DNA from 2 places in the Streptomyces sp. MI02-7b genome. Region 1 is predicted to be linked to the other one. Evidence: riboswitches for the same ligand, from Rfam matches in the RefSeq annotation. Region 1 holds a riboswitch; the other holds the start of a gene.
The links. Region 1 has a riboswitch for thiamine pyrophosphate ahead of PV364_RS11285 (thiamine ABC transporter substrate-binding protein). Riboswitches for the same ligand answer to the same signal wherever they lie in the genome.

Region 1 (3,636 bases):
CACACCGTGGTGTCCAGGCGCACCCCCCACAGCTCGTCCAGCAGCCCGCCCCGGCCCAGCAGCGCCAGGAACGCCGAGCCGACGACCACCGTCGGCAGTACGAAGGGCACGGTCACCACCGCGCGCAGCAGTTGCCGCCCTGGGAAGTCGAAGCGCGCGAACACATAGGCGCCGGGCAGGGCGATCGCCAGGGTGAGCGCGGTCGAGGCCGCGGCCTGCCAACAGGTGAACCACAGCACGTGCAGGATGTCGGGGTCGCCCAGCACGTCGGCGAACCGGCCGAGCCGCCACCGGCCGCCCTCGCGGAGCCCGCGGGTGACGATGGCGGCGACCGGATAGCCGAAGAACACCGCGAAGAAGGCGGCCGGCAGCGCCATCAGGCCGAGCCGCACGGCGTACGGCCGCAGGGCGGCCGTACGCCTCTGGCTCGTTCCGGTCACTTCAGCACGAGCGAGGACCACGTCTTGACCCACTGCTCACGGTTCGCCGCGATCTTCTTCGGCTCGACGGTGGCGGAACCGCTGATCACCGGCGCGTACTTGGTGAAGACCTCGGGCAGCTTCGCATCGTCCCGGACGGGGTTGACGAACATGCTGAGCGGCATGTCCTCCTGGAAGGTGCGGCTCAGCAGGAAGTCGACGAGCGCCTTGCCGCCCTCGGTGTTCTTCGCGCCGTCCAGCAGCCCGGCGAACTCGATCTGCCGGAAGCAGGTGGCCGTCGCCACGCCGGTCGGGCTCTCCTTGGGCTGCTCCTTGAGCGCGAGCACCTCGGCGGGCGGGCTGGACGCGTACGACACGACCAGCGGCTTGTCGCCCTTGCCGCCGCCGGCGCCCGAGAAGTCGTCGTAGTAGGCCTGCTCCCAGCCGTCGACGACCTGGACGCCGTTGGCCTTCAGCTTGGTCCAGTAGTCCTGCCAGCCCCCGTCGCCGTACTTCGCGGTGGTCGCCAGCAGGAAGGCCAGCCCCGGGGAGGAGGTCGCGGCGTTCTCCGTGACCAGCAGGTCCTTGTACGCCGGCTTGACCAGGTCGTCGAAGGTCTGCGGGACGGGCACCTTGTGCGCGGCGAACCAGGCGCGGTCGTAGTTGACGCACACGTCGCCGAAGTCGACGGGCGTGACCCGGTGCTCGGCGGCGTCGAGCTGGAGGGCGGCGGGGACCTTGTCCAGGTCCTTCGCCTCATACGGCGTGAACAGGCCGTTGTCCAGGGCGCGGGAGAGCAGGGTGTTGTCGACGCCGAAGAAGACGTCGCCCTGCGGGTTGCCCTTGGAGAGGACGGCCTGGTTGACCGCCGCGCCCGCGTCGCCGCCGCGCAGGACCTTCACCGTGTAACCGGTCTGCTGGGTGAAGGCCTTCAGCACGGCCTTCGAGGCGGCGAAGGAGTCGTGGCTGACCAGAGTGACGGTCTTGGAACCGCCGCGGGAGGCGTCATCGTCGCCTCCGCCGCAGGCCGCGAGGGACGCCGCGCCCAGCGCGACGACGAGGGCGGTGCCGGCGGCACGCCGACGGATGGTGCTCATCAAGTGACTCCCTACGCCGGTATGACCCGGATCAGGTTCGAGGGTCTGCGGCCGTGCCGCACTCTCAGCGCTGTGTGCGCTCCCCTGTCGGATGTTCTCTTGTCGACCGACCGTTCACGGCCGTTCACGGCAAACCGCCGCAATCGACCGCCACCCTAGCAAGCGCCTCTCAGCGCTCGGAAGCCGCCAGCTGCCCGCAGGCCCCGTCGATCTCCTGACCCCGGGTGTCCCGCACGGTCACCGGCACGCCGTGCGCCTCCAGCGCCGCGACGAAAGCCCGCTCGTCCTCGGGCCGCGACGCCGTCCACTTCGAGCCCGGCGTCGGGTTGAGCGGGATCAGGTTGACGTGCACGCGCTTGCCCTTGAGCAGCCGGCCCAGCAGATCGGCGCGCCAGGCCTGGTCGTTGATGTCCCGGATCAGCGCGTACTCGATGGAGACTCGGCGCCCGGACACGTCCGCGTAGTGCCACGCGGCGTCCAGCACCTCACGCACCTTCCAGCGCGTGTTCACCGGCACCAGAGTGTCGCGGAGCTCGTCGTCGGGCGCGTGCAGCGACACCGCGAGACGGCACTTGAAGCCCTCGTCCGCGAACCGGAGCATCGCTGGCACCAGGCCGACCGTGGAGACGGTGATGCCGCGCTGCGACAGCCCCAGCCCGTCCGGCTCGGGGTCGGTCAGCCGGCGGATGGCACCCACCACCCGCTTGTAGTTCGCCAGCGGCTCGCCCATGCCCATGAAGACGATGTTCGACAGCCGCGCCGGCCCGCCCGGGATCTCCCCGTCGCGCAGCGCGCGCATGCCCGCCACGATCTGGTGCACGATCTCGCCGGTGGACAGGTTCCGGTCCAGCCCGGCCTGCCCGGTCGCGCAGAACGGGCAGTTCATGCCGCAACCGGCCTGGGAGCTGATGCACATCGTCACGCGGTCCGGGTAGCGCATCAGCACCGACTCGACCAGCGTCCCGTCGAACAGCCGCCACAGCGTCTTGCGCGTCGTGTCGTTGTCCGTGCTGCTGTGCCGCACGACCGACATCAGGTCCGGCAGCAGCCCTTCCGCCAGCTTCCCGCGCGCCGCCGCCGGAATGTCCGTCCACGCGGCCGGATCGTCCGTGTACCGCGCGAAGTAGTGCTGCGACAGCTGCTTGGCCCGGAACGGCTTCTCCCCCAGCTCCGCGACCACCTCCCGCCGCTCGTCGGGCGTGAGGTCGGCAAGGTGCCGCGGCGGCTTCTTGGCGGCGCGCGGCGCGACGAAGGTGAGTTCTCCGGGTGCAGGCATGGTGCGTCCAGTGTCGCAGATCGTTTGGGGCCGCCCGGTTCGGCCTGGTGAGGCCCCCGTCACCCTCGGGCGTCCCTCCTCCGCCGGGGCGGCGCCTCGTCCGGACGTCGAGTCCGGCCTTCACCTGGTGACTGCGTGCGGCGTGCGGCGTGCCGGAAGACGTGTCGCCGGAGGCCGACGGGCGACGATCCCGGCGACACCGCGCCTTGCCGGTCACCGGACGTCGAGCGCCCACCGTACGTACCGGTCCTTGGGCTCGAACCCGGCCTTCTCGTAGATCCCGAACGCCCCGCTGGGATTCGCCGAGTCCACGCTCAGGCTCGCCTTCCCGTAGCCCTGGTCGGCGGCGCGGCGCAGCGCGTGACCGATCAGCCCGCCGGCGACGCCGCGTCTGCGGTACTCCCGGAGCGTCCCGATGAGCATGAAGTAGGCCTCGCGCACGCCGGTGGCCGCCGTGTCGGCGTCCCACGACATGGTCACCAGCATGCCCGCCGGGGCTCCGTTCGCCACGTCCCGGAGCAGGAAGCTGACCTCGGGCCGGAAGCTGTGGTTGGTGATCTTGTTTTTCCAGGTGTCCGCGGGCACCGGGACGGTACCCCAGTGGTCCTTGAACGCCTCGTTCCGGATCATCCGGAACTCCTCGTCGTTCTGCTCCGACCACGGCTCGACCCGCAGCCCGTCGGGGATCGCCGTGTCCGGGATCTCGCCGCGCAGCGGGTGCTCCATGGACTGGTAGTAGCGGGCCGGCGCGAACCCCTGGGAGCGGAAGAGCTCGGCCGCGCCGGGGATGTGCTCGCACTGCTGGGCCTCCACCACGAGCTTCAGCGTCGGGTGATGCAGCGCG
Region 2 (3,636 bases), on a different contig from region 1:
GGAGTGTGCGCCTGCGCAAGACGCACCGGAAGATCCTGGCGCATCCTTGTCGCGTTCTTGATACGAACGGCTCCGTCCCCGTCAGCCGCCCCGTCGACTGCCCCTTCGGACGCCCCGTCAGCCGTACGCCGGCGCGACGTACACGGTCCGCGGCGGCAGGTACTCGACGACCACCACGACCGTGCCCTTCGCGATGCGCTCCCCCGCGGTCGCCGGGTACGCCAGGAAGGCCTCCGCACCCCCGCGGACCTGCACGATCACCTCGCCGACCAGCTCCGGGCCGACCGTGCCGGTCACCCTCCCCTGAAGCCCGATCACCTCGCCCACCCCCCCCGTACTCGCGCAGCTCAGCGCGCCCGCCGCCGGCGGCGCCCGCCGCCCGTGGGGACAGTGTCCCTCCCCGGGCGGTCCGCCGACACCACCAGCGCGGCCAGCGCGGTCGTCAGGGGCACGGCCACCACCAGCCCGATGCTGCCGACCAGGGTCCGGACGATCTCCTCGGCGACCAGCTCGCTGCCGGCCACCGCCAGCACGCCGCGCTGCGCGACGGAGAAGAGCAGCAGCAGGGGGAGCGCGGCGCCCGCGTACGCCAGCACCAGGGTGTTGACCACCGAGGCGATGTGGTCGCGCCCGATGCGCATCGCCGCCCGGTACAGCTTCCGCGGGCCGGCGCCCGGATCGGCCTCCCGCAGCTCCCACACGGCCGAGGTCTGGGTGACCGTCACGTCGTCCAGGACACCGAGCGAGCCGATGACGATGCCCGCCAGCAGCAGGCCGTGGATCTCGATGCCCGGGTAGAGGTCGTGGATCAGCCCGGTCTCGTCCGAGGTGTTGCCGCTCAGCACCGCCCAGTCGATGAACACCGATCCCAGCAGCGCGATCAGCAGCAGCGAGCAGAGCGTGCCGAGCACGGCCACCGAGGTACGGGCGTTGAGACCGTGGCACATGTAGAGCGCGATCAGCATGATGGCGCTGCCGCCGATGACCGCGACCAGCAGCGGATCGCTGCCGTGCAGGATCGCCGGGAGGATGAACAGCGTCAGCACCGCGAAGCTGATGATCAGCGCCACCAGCGCCAGGATCCCGCGCAGCCGTCCGACCAGGACCACCGCCGCCGCGAAGAGCCCGGCCAGCAGCCACAGCGGCAGCGACCGGTCCACGTCGGCGACCGAGTACTGCAACTCCTTGGGCGCGGCGGGCGCGTAGGTCAGCAGGACCTTCTGCCCCTGCGTGTAGTGCCGGGTCTGGCTCGGCTGCACGATCTCGGTGAAGGTACGGCCGGTGTCCTTGCCGGAGGTGACCTTGATGGTCGCCCGCTCGCAGATCGACGGGGCCGCCGACGGGGCGGGCGAGGGGCCGCCGGACGGCGTCGCGCCGGGCCCGCCCGGGCTGTTCGGCACCGCGTTGACGTCCGCGCACTTGACGTTCTCGACCCGCACCACGCGGCCCGACTGGGTCTGCTGGTCGAACCCGACGCCCGTGCGCTTGTGGGCCGGCACCCCGTTGGGCCAGAGCACCACCAGGCCGACCACCACCGCGGCGACGAACGGGATCAGCACCGCGGCGATGACCTTCCGCAGGTGCCGGGAGACCGGCGGCACGGGCCCGTGGCCATGGCTGTGCCCGTGACCGTGCCCGTGCCCGTGGTCACGACCGTGCCCGTTGCCGTGCTCGGGGGGCTGGGGTTGCGCATGAGGGGAGTCCACGCGCCGATCATCCCAAGGCCCACTGGTGTGCGCCGGAGAAGACCCGCTAGCGTGGTCGCACCTTTGCACACCGCGGGAGCTCGGAGCACCGGGCTGAGAGGGCGCTGAACGGCCGAGGGCCACCAGCTGCGCCGACCGCTGAACCTGTTACCGGGTAATGCCGGCGTAGGGAGTGGGTCTCATGACCATGCGCGATGCGAACGCGCGCGAAATCGGCTGGCACAAGGGCTATGTGACCGGGTCGCGCCCGGACATCGAGGTCCCCGTCCGCCGGGTGCACCTCACCAATGGCCGCGACGTGACGCTGTACGACACCTCCGGTCCGTACACCGACCCCACCGTCACCACCGATGTGCGCCGCGGCCTGGAGCCGCTGCGCGAGAACTGGATCGTCGCCCGCGGCGACACCGACGCGTACCCCGGCCGTCCCGTCCGCCCCGAGGACGACGGCATCAAGCACACCGCACCCCGCGGCGGGCTGCGCAATCTGGACGCCGTCTTCCCCGGCCGCCCGCGCCTGCCCCGGCGCGGACGGGAGGGGCGGGCGGTCACCCAGCTCGCGTACGCCCGGCGCGGCGAGATCACCCCGGAGATGGAGTTCGTCGCGATCCGCGAGGACGTCGCCCCCGAGGTCGTCCGCGAGGAGATCGCGGCGGGCCGGGCGGTGCTGCCGGCGAACGTCAACCACCCGGAGACCGAGCCGATGATCATCGGCAAGCGGTTCCTGGTGAAGGTCAACGCCAACATCGGCAACTCCGCCGTCACCTCCTCCATCGAGGAGGAGGTGGAGAAGATGACCTGGGCCACCCGCTGGGGCGCCGACACGGTGATGGACCTGTCCACCGGCCGCAACATCCACACCACCCGCGAATGGGTGCTGCGCAACTCCCCCGTCCCCATCGGCACCGTCCCCCTCTACCAGGCCCTGGAGAAGGTCGACGGCAGGGCCGAGGAGCTGACCTGGGAGATCTACAAGGACACGGTCGTCGAGCAGGCCGAACAGGGCGTCGACTACATGACCGTCCACGCGGGCGTCCTGCTGCGGTACGTCCCGCTGACCGCCCGCCGCAAGACCGGCATCGTCTCCCGCGGCGGCTCGATCATGGCGGCGTGGTGCCTGGCGCACCACAAGGAGAGCTTCCTCTACGAGAACTTCGAGGAGCTCTGCGAGATCCTCGCCGCCTACGACGTCACGTACTCCCTGGGCGACGGCCTGCGGCCCGGCTCCATCGCCGACGCCAACGACGAGGCCCAGTTCGCCGAACTGCGCACGCTCGGCGAACTCAACACCGTCGCGAAGCGGCACGGCGTGCAGACCATGATCGAGGGGCCTGGGCACGTCCCGATGCACAAGATCGCCGACAACGTGAGACTGCAGCAGGAGATCTGCGAGGAGGCGCCGTTCTACACCCTCGGTCCGCTGACCACCGACATCGCGCCCGCCTACGACCACATCACCTCCGGTATCGGCGCCGCGATGATCGCCTGGTGGGGCACGGCCATGCTCTGCTACGTCACCCCCAAGGAGCACCTCGGCCTGCCTGACCGCGACGACGTCAAGACCGGCGTGATCACCTACAAGATCGCCGCCCACGCCGCCGACCTCGCCAAGGGCCACCCCGGCGCGCAGGACTGGGACGACGCGCTGTCCGACGCCCGCTTCGAGTTCCGCTGGGAGGACCAGTTCAACCTGGCCCTCGACCCGGACACGGCACGGGCCTTCCACGACGAGACGCTGCCGGCAGAGCCGGCGAAGACGGCGCACTTCTGCTCCATGTGCGGCCCGAAGTTCTGCTCGATGAAGATCTCCCAGGACATCCGGAGGCAGCACGGCGGCACGGCCGAGGAGATCGAGGCCGGTATGGCGGGGAAGTCCAGGGAGTTCGCGGCGGCGGGCAACCGGGTGTACCTGCCGATCGCGGAGAGGGGC

Region 2: another riboswitch for thiamine pyrophosphate. It lies ahead of thiC (phosphomethylpyrimidine synthase ThiC); the one in region 1 lies ahead of PV364_RS11285 (thiamine ABC transporter substrate-binding protein).

What each region holds. Positions count from the first base shown of each region.
Region 1 covers NZ_JARAWX010000006.1:28,376-32,011, forward strand. Annotated here, with positions in the region: gene PV364_RS11280 (iron ABC transporter permease) at 1-377, opposite strand, end outside; gene PV364_RS11285 (thiamine ABC transporter substrate-binding protein) at 437-1,516, opposite strand; TPP riboswitch at 1,508-1,612, opposite strand; gene rlmN (23S rRNA (adenine(2503)-C(2))-methyltransferase RlmN) at 1,686-2,792, opposite strand; gene PV364_RS11295 (GNAT family N-acetyltransferase) at 3,006-3,636, opposite strand, start outside.
Region 2 covers NZ_JARAWX010000020.1:129,416-133,051, forward strand. Annotated here, with positions in the region: gene PV364_RS29225 (hypothetical protein) at 118-318, opposite strand; gene PV364_RS29230 (YibE/F family protein) at 348-1,706, opposite strand; TPP riboswitch at 1,769-1,896, shown strand; gene thiC (phosphomethylpyrimidine synthase ThiC) at 1,888-3,636, shown strand, end outside.